Regions from separate parts of the Steroidobacter cummioxidans genome, predicted to be linked through region 2. Evidence: riboswitches for the same ligand, from Rfam matches in the RefSeq annotation. Region 2 holds a riboswitch; each other region holds the start of a gene.
The links. A riboswitch is a leader RNA that binds a small molecule or an ion and turns the genes downstream of it on or off. The one in region 2 is predicted to bind cobalamin.
Positions count from the first base shown of each region.

Region 1: it holds a riboswitch for cobalamin, as region 2 does, so the genes downstream of both, D0550_RS16685 (cobaltochelatase subunit CobN) here and D0550_RS19105 (TonB-dependent receptor plug domain-containing protein) in region 2, are expected to answer to the same signal.
Region 3: it holds a riboswitch for cobalamin, as region 2 does, so the genes downstream of both, D0550_RS14245 (PepSY domain-containing protein) here and D0550_RS19105 (TonB-dependent receptor plug domain-containing protein) in region 2, are expected to answer to the same signal.
Region 4: it holds a riboswitch for cobalamin, as region 2 does, so the genes downstream of both, D0550_RS27355 (ribonucleoside-diphosphate reductase subunit alpha) here and D0550_RS19105 (TonB-dependent receptor plug domain-containing protein) in region 2, are expected to answer to the same signal.

Region 1 is NZ_LSRW01000032.1:1,659-6,314, forward strand. It holds gene D0550_RS16670 (adenosylcobinamide-GDP ribazoletransferase) at 1-52, opposite strand, end outside; gene cobT (nicotinate-nucleotide--dimethylbenzimidazole phosphoribosyltransferase) at 49-1,059, opposite strand; gene cobU (bifunctional adenosylcobinamide kinase/adenosylcobinamide-phosphate guanylyltransferase) at 1,088-1,684, shown strand; cobalamin riboswitch at 1,693-1,896, shown strand; gene D0550_RS16685 (cobaltochelatase subunit CobN) at 2,114-4,656, shown strand, end outside.
Region 2 is NZ_LSRW01000040.1:786-5,441, reverse strand. It holds gene cobD (threonine-phosphate decarboxylase CobD) at 1-821, opposite strand, end outside; gene D0550_RS19105 (TonB-dependent receptor plug domain-containing protein) at 821-2,677, opposite strand; cobalamin riboswitch at 2,892-3,092, opposite strand; gene D0550_RS19100 (DoxX family protein) at 3,114-3,587, opposite strand; gene bufA2 (BufA2 family periplasmic bufferin-type metallophore) at 3,762-4,013, shown strand; gene D0550_RS19090 (DUF3379 family protein) at 4,066-4,656, opposite strand, start outside.
Region 3 is NZ_LSRW01000022.1:158,564-163,219, forward strand. It holds gene D0550_RS14225 (PrnB family protein) at 1-272, shown strand, start outside; gene D0550_RS14230 (aminotransferase class V-fold PLP-dependent enzyme) at 301-1,458, shown strand; gene D0550_RS14235 (hypothetical protein) at 1,714-1,974, shown strand; gene D0550_RS14240 (DUF2846 domain-containing protein) at 1,984-2,436, shown strand; cobalamin riboswitch at 2,494-2,724, shown strand; gene D0550_RS14245 (PepSY domain-containing protein) at 3,048-4,640, shown strand; gene D0550_RS14250 (TonB-dependent receptor) at 4,637-4,656, shown strand, end outside.
Region 4 is NZ_LSRW01000073.1:2,325-6,980, reverse strand. It holds gene D0550_RS27360 (ribonucleotide-diphosphate reductase subunit beta) at 1-729, opposite strand, end outside; gene D0550_RS27355 (ribonucleoside-diphosphate reductase subunit alpha) at 738-3,158, opposite strand; cobalamin riboswitch at 3,378-3,606, opposite strand; gene metE (5-methyltetrahydropteroyltriglutamate--homocysteine S-methyltransferase) at 3,653-4,656, opposite strand, start outside.

The DNA.
Region 1 (4,656 bases), on a different contig from region 2:
GCAGCTCGGCGAGCAGGCCAGAGGGGCGAGCGCTGTGAGCTTCGCTGCTCATGAAGCGCGGTCGTCCACACCGGCGGACTCGAAGCTGGCCATTTCGGTCATCAGCCGAGCCGTCGCGTCGATGATGGGCCATGCCATTGCCGCACCCGTGCCTTCGCCGAGTCGCATACCCAGATCGAGCAGCGGCTGCACATCGAGATGGGCCAGCAACTTGCGATGAGCGTGCTCCGCCGAGCAGTGACTGAAGATGCAGCGGGAGCGAACTCGAGGATCGATCTCGATGGCGAGCAGCGCCGCAACGGTCACGGCGAAGCCGTCGATTACGGCGATGCATTTCGCATCGGCGGTTGCGAGCAAGGCGCCAGTGATCATCGCCAGCTCGAAGCCACCGTACTCGGTGATCGTTTCGATCGGGCTGAGCTTGTCGGGGCGACGCGCTGACGCAGCGGCCAAACGTTCGCGCTTGCGCGCCAGTCCGACATCGTCGAGCCCGGTGCCGCGGCCGACGCATTCCTCCAGGGACCAACCCGTCCGCCGATGCAGCAGCATCGACGCGCACGCGGTGTTGCCGATGCCCATTTCACCAAACAGCAATGCGTTCGATCCTGCGTGCAAGGCTTCTTGCGCCAGCGCGCGACCGGCACCGAGGGCCTGCGTGCATTGATCCTCCGTCATCGCCGGCTCGACTCGAAAATTGCGAGTGCCACGGGCAACGGCGCGAGCCACGAGCGACGGATGTTCGCCAATGTCGCTGGCGACGCCCGCATCGATCACGCGCAACGAGATGCCATGCTGGCGCGCCAAGACATTGATGGCCGCGCCGCCGCTCAAATAATTGAGCAGCATTTGCGCGGTGACTGACTGCGGGAAAGCGCTGACACCGTCGGTCGCGATACCGTGGTCGCCTGCAAATACAAACATGTGCGGCGTGCGGAACACCGGCGTTTCGGTGTCCAGCGCCAGGCCGATGCGCACCGCCAGCGTTTCGAGCGTGCCGAGCGAGCCCTGCGGCTTGGTGCGTGTATCGAGTCGGCGTTGCAGGGTGGCGTTGGTTATCATGGATGCATCTGAACGGTGAGTGCAGGCAATGGTAGAGGATGACGTGTCGGGTGAGCGAGCTTCGGTCGGGCGGCGCCTGATCATCGGTGGGGCGCGCTCGGGGAAAACCGCTCATGCCATCGCGCTGGCGAAATCGCTGTCGGAGGCGCGGGGCGTGAATGTCACCTATGTTGCTACCGCGCAGGCACTCGATCAGGAGATGCAACATCGCATCTCGTTACATCGAGCCGAGCGGCCGGCAACGTGGCGCACCTTAGAAGCACCGGCCGGTCTTGCGCAAGCGTTGCGCGGGCAGGAGGCGTCGACTCTGCTGGTCATCGACTGCATGACGCTGTGGTTGTCCAACGCTTTGTTGAAGGACTTTCGCGAGGATGCGCCGACCGCCGAGCTGCCCGCTTGGGAGTCTGAGCGCGCCGAATTTCTGCAATGGCTGCAAGCAGTTCGCAGCGATGTGCTGTTGATTTCCAATGAGGTCGGCGCGGGTATCGTGCCGTTGTCGCCGGTCGCACGACGCTTTCAGGACGAGCAGGGACGGTTGAATCAGATGCTGGCGGCGGTATGCGATCAAGTGACGCTGGTGGTCGCCGGAATTGCCGTGCCGATCAAGACCTTCCGTGCCGGTTGATTGACGACGTAACAATTTTCGCGCAAGGTGTCGCGCGAACGACAAGTCATGGGAACCGGGTGCAATACCCGGGCTGCCCCCGCAACTGTAAGCGGTGCCGCCATCCAAGCTTCATGAATTCATGAGCTGACCACTGGGCTTCCAAGCCTGGGAAGGTGATGTGCAGGCTGCCAGCCGCGAGCCAGGAGACCAGCTTGCCGTGGTCGTCTTCGTGCAGCCGGGGTGTGCTGAACGAGCGGGAATTCCTGCAGCGGCGACAGGTTCACGGCGCGGTGCCAGAAGGCGATCGCACCGTGTGGTATGTCAGCTTCTGTGAGTCCCGCCGTGCGATCGCAGTTTCGCCCGTTCGTCCGCTGCTTACGCGGACTGCTTTTCCTGGTCCTTTCCTGTTTCGCCGCAGAGCTATCCGCGGCCACGCTGGTTGCTGTCGTGTCCGAACGCAACTCGGGCGATCTCGCGCAGGCGGCGCGAGATTTGAATCAGCGCCTGCCCAATCATCGATTGATCTTCCGCACGACGGCGCAAATCGATGCGCTCAGCGACGCGCAACTCCAGGAGTTGATCGGCGAGGCCGACGCGCTGCTGCTCGCGACCGTGTTCAAGGAAACGGCTCAGCGCATTCAAGCGCTGCTGCCGGCAACGCGTGCTCGTGAAGTCATTGCTGTCGCCGGCGATCCGGCGCTCGGGCGGCAGAGCCGATGGCGCGCCAAACGTTTGTTTGTCGATGAAGATCCGCGTTATGCGGAGCTGTCGTCGCTGACCGCCGAGAAGGATGCGAGCGCGGAGGCCGTCGCGGCCGCCGTTCGGCGCCATCCTCAACTGGCGCCTTGGATTCAAGCTCGCGCGTACTGGCAGAACCGGGGTGCGCCGAACCTGATTTCGTTGCTGGCGTTGTTGCTGTCCGAACAAGATCGCGCGGCCGCGGCAGCTATCAAACCCGTCGAAGATGCATTGCCCATGCGCTTTCACTATCGCGGCGAATGGTCGACCGCGGAAGCGTTGCGCATCTCCGGTAATCGACGCGTGGTTGCTGTCCTCGAAGATCAGCATGCGGATGTGACTTTGAGTGAGGCGATCTGCCGCTCGTTGGGCGCGCGCAATCTGGATTGCCTCACGGTGCTCGCAGGCTGGGGCAAGCCGAGCAGCGATGCGCTCGACGTCATTGCCACCAAAGTCGGTGCCCGACTCGGCGCGATCGTCTCCGTGCAGGATTTCATCATTGGCGGCAGCAGCGATCGAGCTACCGCAACTCGTCGCCTGGAACAGCTCGATGTGCCCGTGCTCAAGGCGCTTCGACTGCATGATGTCACTGCCGATGGTTGGCGCATGTCCGAGCAGGGCCTGGCGTGGGACAGTGTTTATTACCGCGTCGCGATGCCTGAGCTGCAGGGGCTCAGTCAGCCGATCGTCGTTGCGGCGGCGGCCGCTCCGCAGCTGGATTCGTTGTCAGGAATCGCGGTGACGCGGGTCGCAGCGATTCCATCGCAGGTGGAACAGTTGACGGCGCGAATCGAGCGCTGGGCCCGCTTACAGCGAATGAAGAATGCCGACAAGCACGTCGCCATCGTTTACTACAATCATCCGCCGGGTCGTCACAACATCGGTGCGGACAATCTCGACGTTCCCGCATCGTTGCTGGAAATCCTGCGTGCGCTGAAGCGTGAGGGCTACGACACCGGCGCGTTACCTGCGTCGTCGGAGGAGCTGCTCGAAAAGCTACAGCAGGATGGCGTGAATCTTCCCGAACAGGGCGACGTGCTGCGTGCGATGGCCACGCGAGTGACGAACGTCAGTGCCGCTCAATACGCCAAGTGGTTTGCAACGCTGCCGCACCCGTTGCAGCAGGAAATGACCGGTGGCCCATTGGCGCTACTGCATGCGAATGTTCAGGCTGCACAAGCAGCTCGCTTGCCTCAGGAAGCGCGCGGTCAGGTCAGCCGGACGCTGCATGAGATCGAGCACCTCCTCGAAGGCGCGCAACATCCCGCGCGCGCTCGTGCGCTCGATCTCGTCGAGCAGCTGCAAGCTGCTTATGAGGTGCAGTTAACCAAAGGCGACAACGAGGAGCGCATCGACTCGCTGACTCGCGCGATTGCGGCCACGGGCGTCGAAGGATTGCGAGGCTGGGGCGAACTGCCCGGCAACGTGATGGTGAACAAAGGCAAGCTGGTGCTGCCGGGGGTGCGCTTCGGCAAGATCTTCGTGGGGCCACAGCCGCCGCGTGGCTGGGAACTGAACGAAGAGCTGTTACACGCCAACACCAGCATTCCGCCCACGCATCAGTATCTCGCGTTTTATTTCTGGCTGCGTCATGAGTTCCGTGCCGATGCCATCGTGCATCTGGGGCGTCACTCAACGTACGAGTTCCTGCCGCGCAAGGGTGTGGGTCAGGATGAGCTCGATTATCCGGCGCTGATCGCGGGCGACATTCCCGGCATCTATCCCTACATCGTCGATGGTGTCGGTGAAGGTCTGCAGGCCAAGCGGCGCGGACTCGCGGTGATGGTCGATCACTTGATTCCGCCGCTGACCGCGACACCGCTCTATGACGACCTGTTGCGTCTGCGTCAGGTGGTGGAGAGTTACGAGTCCTCGAACAATCCGGCGTTGCGCAAGCAGGCGGCGGAGTCGATGCGCGGCCTGATCGATGAGTTGCATCTCAAGGACGCGTTGACCGCAAGCATGGACGCCGAGCTCAAAGTGCGCGGCATCTCGTTCGAGCAGGCCGACGATGAGTTGCTCGTGCACGAGATCGGTCACTATCTCACGCACCTGCAGGAAGATTTCATGCCGCTCGGCCTGCACGTGTTTGGCAGGCCTTGGACGCAAGAGGCGCTCGATACGATGCTGGTCTCCATGAAAGCGACGGCCAGCGACAAGGCACTCCGGCAGAATCTTGCCAGCTCGCCCGAGCAGGAAATGCGAGCGCTGTTGCACGGCCTTGCCGGCCGCTTCATTCCTGCCGGTCCGGG
Region 2 (4,656 bases):
AGTCGCTGCGCCGCTCGATGCAATCGCGCGCGGGTTTTCTCAGCCCAAGCCTCATCGGCGTAGGCGGCGAGTCCTGCTCGTAATGCGTCTGCGGAAACCGGCCAATCACCGAGTAACCGACGCAGTTGAGTGGCGATGGCGGGCGAGGCGATCACGAATCCGAGGCGCACGCCCGCCAGGCCATAGAACTTTCCAAACGAGCGCAACACGATCATGCGCGGCGCGCGGTTGGTTCCGGCCAGGCTGGCGACGCTGTGTTGTGGCTCGAGCTCGCCGAAAGCCTCGTCGACGATCAGTACGCCGGCATTCGCCTGCAAAGAATCGTGCAGCGTTTGCAGTCGATCCTGGCTCAACAGACGTCCATCCGGATTGTTGGGATTGACCACAGTCATCGCGACGCTGCCCGCCGCGCGGCTGTCGAGATCCGAGTCGGCAACGATCTCGGTTCGTACGCCGGCGCGGAGCCACGCATCGGCGTGCGATCCATACGTCGGCCCTGCAATCGCTGCGGCTGCGGTTTTCAACAGATACGGCACCAGTCGCAGCGCATTTTCCGTTCCGCCAGTCGCAACCACTCGCGCTGGATCGTCTATGCCAAATGCCATCGCGGCCACGACTTCGAGCTTTGCCAGCTCGGTCGGTTCCGGCAACCGATTGCGCTCGCGAGCCGAAGCTCGCGGCGCCGGATATGACGAAGGATTGATGCCGGTGGATAAGTCGATCCACGGCTGCGGCACATCAGGAAACAACGTGCGCGCGACACACAGCCGGCCACCGTGATGTGCGAAGCGTCCGGCTGCGATGTCGGCGCCACTGTTCATCAGAAGGTCTGCCGCAAACCGGCGTAGAACGTGCGGCCGAGCGTGCCGTAGTTTTTCGCGGTCTCGTACTTCTCGTCAAACGCGTTCTCGACGCGGCCGTACACTTCCAACGAATCGCTCACTGCGTACGAGGCGCGGAAGTCGCACAGCGTGTAGCTATCGAGCACGGCGGCGTTGGAGATGGTGTCGAACGCGCGGCTGGCGTGCTGAACGGCGACCGTGGTCGTCAGGCCGACCGGCCACTCATAGCTCAGCTGCGCGTTGGCGATCTCATCCGGGCGACGCGGCAGCGTACGGCCGAAGTTTGCCGTGCCGCGCGCTGTGCTCTTCGCGTCCATATTGGTGTAGTTCACAGCAAGCGACAGCTGTTCGGTCAGGCGTGCCACTGCCCCCAACTCGACGCCCTTGGCGTTGGTTTGCGCGAAGTTGTCGTAATAACCGTCGGGCCGCGTCCCACAGCCCGGCGGGAAGGGCGCGGACCAGCAGGAGACGAAGTCGATCATGTTCGTGGTGTCGCGATTGAAGTAGGTCGCGGATACCACCAGCCGCTTGCCGAAGAAATGCTGCTCGATGCCGGCATCCCAGCTTTCGGCCTCTTCGGCGTCGAGATTCAGATTGCCGTACTGGCTGTACAACTGATACAGCGTTGGCGCTTTGAAGCCTTCGCCATAGCTGGCACGCAAGATCGTGGACGGAGTGACGGACCATGCGGCCGACGCGCGCGTCGTCGTGTGACTGCCAAACGTGTCGTGATCGTCATAGCGGATGCCAGCGCTCAACGACAACGCATCGATCGGCGTCACGTTGACCTGCGCGTAGGCGCTGTTGATCTGCACGTCGCCGGTCAGCGGGGTGGGATTCGGATCCCACGTCGCCGGCGACACAGAACTCAGCTTGGAACGTTCCGACTCGAGGCCGACGATCGTGCTCAGGCGCTCGGTGATTCGCAGCGTGCCTTGATATTCCCAACGCTCGTTGCGGCCATCGGCATCGAAAGTCGTGCGCACCGATGAGGAGGGGTCGGTGTTCTTGCGGTCCGTGTCGGTGTACGCAAAGCCGATGCGGTTCTCGAAGCGGCCACCGAAGGCGTTGATTTTCACGCCCCCGTAAGTGGTCAATTCTTCGGTGGTGCCGTATTCGGGTGAGTCGACGAGGAACCCGTCGAACTCCGTACGGCCTTCGCTCCATGTCGTGCGCAGTTCGGCGGAAACGTTGTCGGTGATGCGCAGAATGCCGCGCGCGTTGAAGCCGACATTCCGATAGCCGTCGGCCTCGCGACCGCCTTGGTAACGCGAGTACGAAGAGATGCCGTCGGTAGTCATGTAATTGCCGCCGACGCGCCAGGCGAGGCGGTCACCGCCCGCTTGAACGTTGCCGCGCACGATCGCGGTGTTGTGAGTGCCGCCCTCGGCGGACACGGTCCCGGACAGCGGGCCTTCGGGTACCGGCGTCACGATGTTTACTACGCCGCCAATGGCCTGGCTGCCCCAAAGCGTGGACTGAGAGCCGCGCAACACTTCGATCTGTGCAAAGTCGGTGGTGATGAGATCCGCAAAGTTGAACTCACCGCTCGCCGAGGAGGGATCGTTGAGCTTGACGCCGTCGATGAGCACCATGGTTTGATGGCTTTGCGCGCCTCGAATGCGCAGCGTCGTGGTGCCGCCGAAGCCGCCCGTGCGCGCCACGCTGATGCCCGGCGTCGTCGCAAGCAGGTCGGAGACCGCGGTTTTCTGGCTGCGGCGCTGCTCCTTCGCCGTGATCACCGTGACGGAATCGCCGATGCGCGATGTTTCCTGCGCGATGCGATTGGCGCTGACGATGACATCTTCGATGCCATCGCTGGCATCGGCGGCCATTGCAGCAAGCGCCGGATGCAGCAGCAATGCAACGGATATGGAAAGAAGGCGAGACGGGACCCGGGTAGTGGGCCGGCAAAGGGGCATGGTAGTCACAGAAGGCTCCGCTGTAAGTCACAAACCGCACGGGCTGCAACTCACAAATGCGTCGCGACCCATGCACCGGTCGCCTCTACAGGGAAATTCCCGTTCTCTCGGCACACCCCGGCCGATCGATGGACGACGGCGGCAAGCAGGTCTCCTGGCTGATGGCTGAAGTCCTCGCGTCACCTTCCCAGCGCACCCAGTTCCGTGGGCTTACGCCAGTGGTTTTTGACGCGCGGCGAACCACTTACAGTTGCGGGGGCAGCCCGGGTTTCACACCCGAGTTCCCTTTGAATCCCCTGGACGGGGAACTTGTCGCGCGGCGCGAGGATGAGGTCCGCGCCGGCAATCGTCAAGTGTCCGGCAAATTCTTGCGTCGCCCACGCAGTTGGTGGTCCAGCGACCATGCCCCGGGCCCGTAGACGGTCAGGACCAGCAGAATATAACCCCACAAATAATGCTGACCGATCGCGGCCGCGAAGCCGTCCTGGAGCAGCACGTGCGCATATGAGACTACCGCCAGCACATTGACGGCCTGCAGCCCGAGCGCGCTGATCCGGCCGAATAGACCGAGGATCAACAGCGTCGGAAACACCAGCTCGCCGGCGGTGCCGACGATTGCCGCCAGGTGCGGGGACAGCAGCGGCACGCGATACTCGTACTCGAACAATGCGAGCGTGCTGTCCCAGTCGGAGATCTTGAGATAGCCGCTCTTCAGGAACACCCAACTCACATAAATCCGGGAGGCAAGGGCGAACGGTGCTTGCAGGCAGTCGAGCAGACGGGGCAGGGAGCCCTTCGGGTCCATCAAGGCGGTGCTCAACATATTCAGCTCCCGATTGTCGTTGTTGCGGGACAGGACCGGTCTGAAGCGCTGCTTATTACTGGCCTGGGTCTGTAATGCGGTGGCCTTTGGGCCGGTCTTGTGGGCAAGATGCTGTTCGCGGCATCGATGACGATCCGTTTCATACCCGCTAGGGAAATCCGATCAGGAGAGAACATGAGCACCCAGAAAGCCACTCGCGCCGCCATGGCCGCCGCCGCGGCAATGCTATTCAGCACCGTCGCCACCACCGCGAATGCGGCGGATGAAGCCAAGGTGAAATGCGAAGGCGTCAATTCGTGCAAAGGGACTTCGGCCTGCAGCACGGCCACCAATGCCTGCGCGGGCCAGAACACGTGCAAGGGCCACGGCTACCTGATGTTGAGCAAGGCCGATTGCGATGCTGCCAAGGCGAAGTTGAAGAAATAATCGCGATACCGGCGGGCCCGCCAGCTTGGGCCCGCCGGATGCTTCAGTCGGCTCAGTATTCCAGCGCGCTCAACAGCGTCTTTACCACCGCATCCACCGGGACATTCTGTCCCAGCACGACGATCACTCCGCGCGGTGCCGGAACGATGTCGCCCTGAAATCCATCTTCATCGATATGTTCGCGCTGTTGCGTCGGAACGTGCGTCACGACCAGCGCAGTTACCGGGCCCTGTTCCGTCTGCACTACCAGATGTGGAACGCTTTGACCTCGGAACGGGCATCTTTCCGCGTATGAAACTTGCGCCGCGCCCGGTTTCAGTCGCAGCCGCGACGCTGCGAGAACCTTTTCCAACCGCTGCTCATCGACAGTTTTCGAGGTGCGCACGAGAGAGAATTGCTCATGCTGCACGTGGGCAATGGCTTCGGCGGCGATGCTTTCTCTCGGCGTCAGCAGCCACAAGGCCATGGTGCCGACGAGCACCGTGATGAGCACGCTCGCAGCCATGCGCCACACGCGAGTCGTGCTTTGTTTCTGATTCGAGTACGAGGCTTTCTTTTCAGCCGGTGCATCGACGGCGAGTGCGCGATAGATCAATCGATCCATCGCCTGCAGTTCCTCGCGATAGCGCGTGCATTCCGCGCA
Region 3 (4,656 bases), on a different contig from region 2:
GCATGTATTTGGAGATCTGCGATTTGTTCGGGCAGACGGCAGCCCAACATCACGACGCTCTGGTGAAGCGCTTCATTGAACAACCGGCGGCGGATCTAAAAGAGGACAAGCTGCCAGGCCTCACCGCCAGCGGCCCACCGTTGCCCGTCCTGCTGCGCTCCCTGGAAGTCCTGCGAGACATGCGGATGGCCGCCGACCGATCCGACATCGTCACTCGTCATCGCGACGTGGCTCGACTGCGAGCGCTGGTCGACGCAGGCGCCAGCGCCTGACCGCTCCATCCCTCAGAGAAAAAAACACATGACAAATCGCAGCGACGGACAGACTGCCGTAGCAGATGGGGCAGGGTATTTCTTATATCACTCGATCGGCATGTTCCGAGGCAAGCAGCAGCTGATCGAACAAGGGCTGAGTGCATACGCAAAGCTGTGGAGCGCGACCGATGATTCGCAGTGGCCGCAGGCGCTCGGCATTCGCCAGCGCTTCATCGATCGCTGGCGCGGGCTGATCAACGCCGACCCGGGAACGCTGACGACCGCGGACAACGTGACGACTGCACTCTACAGTTTGATCGGATCTTTGCCGGCAGCGATGCTCAAAGGGCGGCGACTGCTGGTCGGCGCCGACTGCTTTCCCAGCTTGCATTTCCTGCTCGCGGGCATGGCGCAGCGGAGCGGTTTCATACTGGATACTGTGCCGCTGAGAACCGGAGAAGCCTGGGTACGCGATGAGGATTTCTGCTCGCGATGGAGCGGCGATGTGGCGGTGGCACTGCTGACTCAATGCACGTCAACGGCATCATATCGTTGTGACATACCCACTCTCGTGCAGCACGCGCGCAGCGTGGGCAGTCTCGTCGGTGTTGATATCACTCAAGGCATAGGGTTGCTGCCGTTCGATGTACGCGCGCCCGAGGTGGATTTCACGGTGTCTACCAGCTTGAAGTGGCTTGGCGGTACGTCGGGTGCGGGGATTTTACATGTGCGCAAGGATCTGCTGACTCAATGCAGTCCGGAGCTGCGTGGCTGGTTCAGTCAAGAGAATCCGTTCTCATGGGCACTGGATGCCTTCGAGTATGCATCGGACTCGCGGCGCTTCGACCATGGCACCCCCTCAGTCGTTGCCTGCGCAGGTACGCTCCCAGTGCTCGAGTGGCATGCACAGCAGAATCAGAGTGAGCGTCTTGCTCACAATCGGCGTCTTGCTTCCAAAATCATCGCCGCCGCCGATGGAATTGGCCTGCCTCTGGTGAGCCCGCGCGAGGAGGAGCGGCGTGGCGGGAGCGTCATGCTCAGACTGCCTCCTTCTGCGGATACTCGCGCAATCATCGGCAATTTGCGTGCTGCCGGCGTGTACGCGGATTGTCGGGGTTCAACGCTGCGACTGTCGCCTGGCGACCTGACCACCGACGCCGGTGTCGAGCAGCTGGAGGTGTCTTTACGATCACTGCGTTATTAAAAAATGACATCCATGAAGTAACGCTTTGACGTGGCGGATACTGTGCTTGTGCTCGCGGCTTTGTGACGCCTTACGGATTTTCCATGAGTCGCGTGATGCGATACTCCCCAAACAGGGAGTCCAACATGCTGCCATATAAGAACGTCGTTGCAGCTTTCGTGCTGCTCTTCTCGGTCGCTCCAGCGGTCGTTGCGGAAGGAGCTCAGTGCCAGGGGCTACTCTGTGGGGCGTCTATACGCAGACGGCGCTAGCGCGTTGGTACATCGGAAATTCCAGCTGCAAAGCGGGAAGATCTATTATCTCGGCGCCATCACCATGAACATGCCTGAATGCGGCCCGGTAGACATCGCTCAGGTGGACAAGAGCGACAGAGATTTGGCCATTTTCCGCGAGCAACATCCTCAGTTCGCTTCAGCCGAGATTGAATTCCTGTCGTTCGACCTCGGCACGCGAGGAGTGCTCGACGGCAAGCGGCAGCCGATCGAGGATAGTCTGCGCTCGTATTTCACTCACTGAGGGCCCAACGTGCGCAACCTCGCCCTCATCGTACTGAGCGTCCTCACTTCTGCGTGTGGAACTGCCAAAGGACCGCCGTTTTCACCTGCGCAGCCACCCGGTGACGACCAGGCGCTCATCTATATATATGCGCCGCCTAGCGATGTCCCCGCATTGGCATCGTTCGGCTACGACTGCGGACTGGCATTGGACAATCAACAGATCGGTCGGCTGCAGCCGCACGGCTATACACACATTTATTTGCAGCCGGGGCGCCACGATGTGGATTCCTGGCTGGGGGCGTATACGTATCCACCCCTGAGAATCACTGACCGGTTCGAAGCAGGGCAGACTTACTACTATCGCTTCGAGGTGACCGGCAACCCACGGATGCTCCAATGGGCCATCCGCCAGGTTTCGTCGCAGCAGGCTCGTCGGGAGATCGTCGAGTACCGTCACCAACCGAACACGTACAAGCAGTAGAGGTCGCTGCCCGCGGCGTGTGCCGCATGGCGGTTGACGTACCGCGATCTTCCTCCTATCTTTCACGCCATCCTTGGTGCCCGCTTCCGATGAAGCCGGGCTGAAAAGGGAATCCGGTGACCGCTCGTGAACCCACGACGCGCATTCCGGAGCTGCCCCGCAGCGGTAATTGGGAACGAACGGCGCTTACAGCACTGGGTCCTCGGACCTGGGAAGCAGCGCCTAGTAGGTCGGCATTTCATGCCGGTGCCCATGAGCCCGAAGACCTGCCAAGGAGCGCGCGCCCGACTGCGGCGCGCATGCTGTCGGGCTCTCGTGGGAAGGGGCTGATGGAAACAGCCTCGCTACGTTCGTAGCCGACGCTTCTTTCCAGCTCCACTCATTCGAACCCGATTCGCTCGCGGGAGCGAACGCCAGCTATCGACGGCACCGTCAACCGGTGCGTACCGTCGTGGCCGTGTGTTCTCGCGAGTCATTCGATCGAAGGGAGCGCGGGATGACTTTGCGAGCAGTGCGTGGACCGTTCGTTACGGCGCCTGTAACGCCGTTAATCGGCGCCGCGACAACGTTAAATAACTTGTGGCGTGTGCGGCGCTGACGATGATCGCGCCATGAGTTGGAAGCGTCAGTTATTCCTCTGGCATCGCTGGACAGGCATCGTCCTGTGCCTGTTCTTCGCGCTCTGGTTCTTGAGCGGCATCTTCATGATGTACGTGGGCTTTCCGGAGCTCACCCGAGCCGAGCGTTTTGCCGGGTCGCAACCGCTGCGCTTGCCAGCGACCGCGCTGGCACCGGACGAGGCTGTTGCCAGGCTGACGCCACAAGACTTCTTGACGAAAGCCACGCCGACGGCGATTGAGTACCTGAATCCCAGTGCTGTCGTCACGGCGCGATCGATCCGGCTCGCAATGATTGCGGAGCGACCTGCTTACGTCATCTCCGCCAGCAATGGTGCTCAGCCTCGAGTCGTCTTTGCCGACAACGGCGAGGTTCTGCGCGAAGTCACGCCGGAGGCAGCGCAGCTCGTTGCGGCATCTTTCGTAAAACGCTCTGGCGCTCCAGCGTCGGTGGACTCGATTGCTTTCGATGCGCGCATCCAGACGGACCAATGGACCGTCTCCGGGCTCAACGAGCATCGGCCGTTGCTGCGTTTCCGATTGAACGATGCCGCGGGCACCGTGCTGTACGTCTCGTCGACCACCGGCGAAGTCGTTCGCGATACCCATTCCACGGAGCGGGCGCTCAACTACCTGGGCGCGGTCACGCACTGGATCTATCCCACGTTCATTCGCAAGTATCCGCTGCTCTGGGAATGGATCGTCGACGTCCTTTCGGTCATCGGGGTCGTGCTCGCGGTCAGTGGGCTTTGGATTGGCATTCTTCGTTGGAATCGGCGCGCACCGCCGGGCAAGCGCCAGGTTCCTTACAAGGGGCTGATGCGCTGGCATTACTTCACCGGCATCGTGTTCGGGCTGGTGACGATTACCTGGGTCTTCAGCGGGCTGATGTCGATGAACCCCCTGAGCATCAATCCGCCGCGCCGCGCCAGCGCCGATCAGCAGTTGTTGTATTCGGGAAAGCGGCTCACGCCGTCCGACTTTCAGTTGCCGGTCACCGGTTTCGGCGATCTCGCCATGGAGGCGGAGCTGATCCATTACGACGGCCAGCCGTTCTATCGAGTCACGGATGCCGACATGTCGGTTCGGCTCGTTGCAGGAGCGCCCACGGCGACCCGCCTGCCGGACTGGCAGACGATGGCATCACGCGCGCCGCAACTCATTCCCGATGCGCCGCTGGTGGAATCAAAGCTGCTGACGAGCTACGACAACTACTTCTACTCGCGACACCCCGAGCGCGGCGACCGGCGTCTGCCGGTCTTACGTGTGCGCTTCGGTGACGAGCAGAGCACTTGGTTCCACCTCGATCCAATCACGGGACAGCTATTGGATCGCAGCACGTTCACCAACCGCGTCTATCGATGGCTGTACAGCGGGCTGCATTCCTTCGACATCTGGTGGCTGTGGCAGCGCCGGCCGCTATGGGACATCTGCGTCATCACATTTTCACTGGGCGGGCTGCTGCTTTCGGTGATTGGTGTCGTGATCGGCTGGCGACGCTTGCGCTACAAGCCCATGCGTCGTGCGTCGAGCCGCGTCGATGAAATTGAAAAGAACAGTTTGGCAATTCGAGTACAGCGATCATGAGACGAGCATCGAAGCA
Region 4 (4,656 bases), on a different contig from region 2:
CTGCTGCGCCCAAGACGCATCGAACAGGTGCGGCTCTTCGCGGCGTACGGTGTTGATCACCTCGAACGCGAACGCCATGTGTGCGCTCTCATCGCGGAACACCCAGTTGGTGCCGGCCGCCAATCCCGGCAACAGGCCGCGTGAGCGCAGGAAGTAGACGTAAGCGAACGCACCAAAGAAGAATAGCCCTTCGATGCAGCTGGCGAAGCACGTGAGATTCAGCAGGAAGCGGCGCTTGTCGTCATCGCTCGCAATCCGCTGCAGCCCGAACACCTCATCTGTCCACTTCTGGCAGAACTCCGTCTTGCGACGGATCGATGGAATGTTCTCGATGGCCGCGAACGCCTGTGCCCGGCGCTGCTGATCCGGAACGTAGTTGTCGAGCAGCGTCAGGTAGAACTGGATGTGTAGCGCCTCCTCGAACAGCTGGCGCGACAGGTACATCCGCGCCTCCGGCGAGTTGATATGCCGGTACAGGCTGATGACCAGGTTGTTGGAGACGATCGAGTCTCCGGTGGCGAAGAACGCCACCAGCCGTTCGATCAAGTGCCGATCAGCCGGGGTCATGCGCTGACTCAAATGTCCCAGGTCGATCTGGAAATCGATCTCCTCGACCGTCCAGGTGTTCTTGATCGCGGCCCGATACATTTCATAGAAGCGCGGGTAGCGCATCGGCCGCAACGTCAGGTCGAAGCCCGAGTCCAGCAACGAAGCTTTTCGTGAAGTCATGACGGCGCTCACTGGCAGGCCTCGCACATTTCAGGATTCTCCAACGAGCACACCACCGCGGCGGTGTCACTCACCTGCGCCTGCGTCGCTTGTACCGTCGTCTTGGCAATGTTGGTCGCGGGCCGCGAGCGCAGGTAGTAGGTCGTCTTGATGCCGCTCTTCCATGCATACATGTACATGCTGGAGAGCTGACCGATCGTGGGATTGGCCATGAACAGGTTCAACGACTGGCTCTGATCGATGTACGCGCCCCGCGCTGCCGCCAGGTCGATCAGCGCACGCATCGGCAACTCCCAGGCCGTGCGATAGATGGCGCGCAGCGCTTCAGGAATATCAGCGATGCCCTGCACCGAGCCGTCGGCCAGCTTGATCTGATTGCGGATCTCGTCGGTCCACAGACCGAGCTGCTTCAGCTCCTCCACGAGATAGCGATTCACCTGCAGGAAGTCGCCAGACAACGTCTCGCGCTTGAACAGATTCGAGACCTGCGGCTCGATGCACTCGTAGCAACCTGCGATCGATGCGATCGTGGCAGTCGGTGCGATGGCAATCAGCAAGCTGTTGCGCAGGCCGTGAGCTTTGATTTCGGTGCGCAACGCGTCCCACTGTGCGGCATCCGACGGCGCAATGCCCCAGCTGTCGAATTGCAACTCGCCCTCCGCTGCTCGCGTGTCCTTGAATGCATCGTGAGAACCCAGTTCGCGCGCCAGTTCCATCGAAGTGCGCAACGCATGGAAGTAGATGGTCTCGGCGATGCGCGTCGACATCTGCTTCGCCTGCGGGCTGTCGAACGCCAGGCGCATCTGGAAGAACACATCCTGCAAGCCCATCACGCCCAACCCGACTGGGCGCCAACGCATGTTCGACGCGCGCGCGGTGGCGATCGGATAGAAGTTGAGATCGATGACACGATCCAGCTGACGCACGGCGGTCTGCACCGTTTGCGCGAGCTTGTCGAAATCGAACGCACCGTCCCTCACATGGCGGCCGAGGTTGATCGAGCCTAGATTGCAAACCGCCGTCTCGCCTTCGCTGGTGATCTCGAGGATTTCGGTGCAAAGGTTGGACAGATGAATCACATTGCCGTCGCGCGCCGTCTGATTGCCCGCACGGTTGCACTTGTCCTTGAACGTCATCCAACCGTTACCGGTCTGCGCCAGCGTCCGCATCATGCGGGCATACAAATCGCGGGCACGCATGGCCTTCCGGGCCAAGCCCTGCGCTTCGGCCTGGATATAAGCCGACTCGAACGCCTCGCCCCACAGATCCGGCAACTGTGGCACATCCTTCGGATCGAACAGCGACCACATCTCATCTGCTTCCACGCGGCGCATGAACAGATCGCAGATCCAGTTCGCGAGATTGATGTGATGGGTGCGACGGCCTTCGTCGCCGGTGTTGTCACGAAGCTCGAGGAATGCCTCGATGTCGGCGTGCCAGGGTTCGAGATACACGCATGCCGCGCCCTTGCGCTTACCGCCCTGATTCACCGCCGAGACCGACGAGTCGAGCGTCTTCAACCAGGGCACGATGCCGTTCGACAAGCCGTTGGTCGCGCGGATCAGCGATCCCTCCGAGCGCACGCGATGCCAGGCCACACCGATGCCGCCGGAGAATTTCGACAGCAGCGCGATGTCCTTGTAGCGATCGTAGATGGATTCGAGCGAGTCGCCCGGCGAGTCGAGCAGGAAGCAGCTCGACAATTGCTCGTGGCGCGTGCCGGCGTTGAACAGCGTCGGCGAGCTGGGGATGTAATCCAGCGACGAGAACACCTGATACAGATCGATCGCCTCGTGCACAGTCGTGCTGAGCGCACACGCGATCCGCATCCAGAACTGTTGCGGCGACTCCAGCGCAAGCCGGCGCGTCGGATGTTTCAGCAGATAGCGGTCATGGAGCGTCTTCAGGCCGAAGTATTCGAATTCCTGCGTGCTGCGCGCAGCGATTGCATCGTTGAGCTTGCGTGCGTTGCTCTCGACGAAGCTCATCACCCGCTCGTTGATCAGCCCGACATCGAAGCCGAGGCGAATGGACTGCGAGAATGAATAAATACCCTGCCCCTGCACTTCCTTGTCGATGAATCCCGCGAGCAACCGGGCCGCGAGACGCGAGTACTCCGGCTCCTCGAACGTGAATGACGCGGCGGTACGAATCGACAGCTCGTCCAGCTCGCGCGTGGTCGCGCCGTCGTAGAGACCGGCAATCGTCTTCAGCGCGACGCGCATCGGATCGACCGCATCGAGCCCATCGCCACAGCGCCCAACCGCTTTGACGATTTTGTTCACGTCGACCGCTTCGCGCTCGCCGTTGCGCTTCGTGACTCGCATCTGCGTGCGAGCCGAGTGTGGCGGCGTCAAATGAAAGTCGGCTTGATGCGAATCAACACGTGCTGAGGGCTTGCCTACCGTCGTCGCTGCGAGCGTTTCCATCGTTGTTCTTCCCCGAAACATGGGGCTCGCGGCACGCAAAAGACGACGCACAGCACGCGCACGAAGCACGAGCTGTTACGACGGCCTTCGCTCCCGCGAGCGAAATCGGGTCATCGATGGAAAACTATGGGGAACGGAACACTCGATCGCCGGCGAACGCCGCGACGCGAACATCCGCCAGCCCTTTCCCACGAGAGCCCGACAGCCTGTGCGCACCCTTCAGGCACGCGATCTTCGGCAGGTCTTCGGGCTCATGGGCTTCGGCTGATGCCGACCTACTTGGCGCTGCTTCCCAGGCTAAAGCCCAGTGCTGTGTGCGCCGTTCGTTCCCAATTACCGCTGCGGGGCAGCTCCGGAATGCGCGTCGCAAGGCCGACGCGGTCACCGGATTCCCTTTTCAGCCCGCCCCAATGATGTTGGGGAGGGCACCGAGGATGGACACAAGATATTGTGGTTCGCGGGAGGCGTCAACACCAACGACGCCACCGCGCAGATTACACCTGCTGCCTCACCTGGCGGGCGGCCTCGACCATGTTGACCAGCGCCTGCTCCACTTCCGACCAGCCGCGTGTCTTCAAACCGCAGTCCGGATTGACCCACAGCTGCTCCGGCGACAGCACCTGGCGCGCCTTCCTCAACAGCGCGGTCATCTCATCGACCGTGGGCACACGTGGCGAATGAATGTCATAGACACCCGGGCCGATTTCGTTGGGATAGCGGAAATCGATGAACGCGCCCAGCAGCTCCATCTGGGAGCGCGAGGTCTCGATTGAGATCACGTCCGCGTCCATCGCGGCAATCGACGGCATGATGTCGTTGAACTCCGAATAGCACATGTGGGTATGAATCTGCGTCTGATCCGCCACGGTGCAGGAAGCAATCCGAAAGTCCTCGACCGCGTTGTCCAGATAGGCCTGCCAGTCCGCCCGGCGCAACGGCAAGCCTTCGCGCAGCGCTGCTTCGTCGATCTGAATCATCCGAATCCCAGCCCGCTCGAGATCGGCCACCTCATCGCGAATCGCCAGCGCGACCTGGCGCGACGTCACCGAGCGAGGCTGATCGTCGCGCACGAACGACCATTGCAGAATCGTGATCGGCCCGGTCAGCATGCCTTTCACGACCTTGTCGGTCAGGCTCTGCGCATACGTCGCCCATGCCACTGTCATCGGCTTGGGCCGCGACACGTCGCCGAAGACGATCGGCGGCTTCACGCAACGTGACCCGTAGGACTGCACCCAGCCTTTGCTGGTGAAAGCGAAGCCAGCCAGCTGCTCACCGAAGTACTCGACCATGTCGTTGCGCTCGGCCTCGCCGTGGACCAGCACGTCCAAGCCGACGCGATGCTGATAGTCGACGACCGTGCGGATCTCCTTCTGCATGGCTTGCCGGTACTGCGCCGAGTCGATTTCTCCGCTCTTGAACGCGGCGCGCGCTTGCCGAATCTCTGTCGTCTGCGGGAACGAACCGATCGTGGTCGTCGGCAGCGGCGGCAACTTGA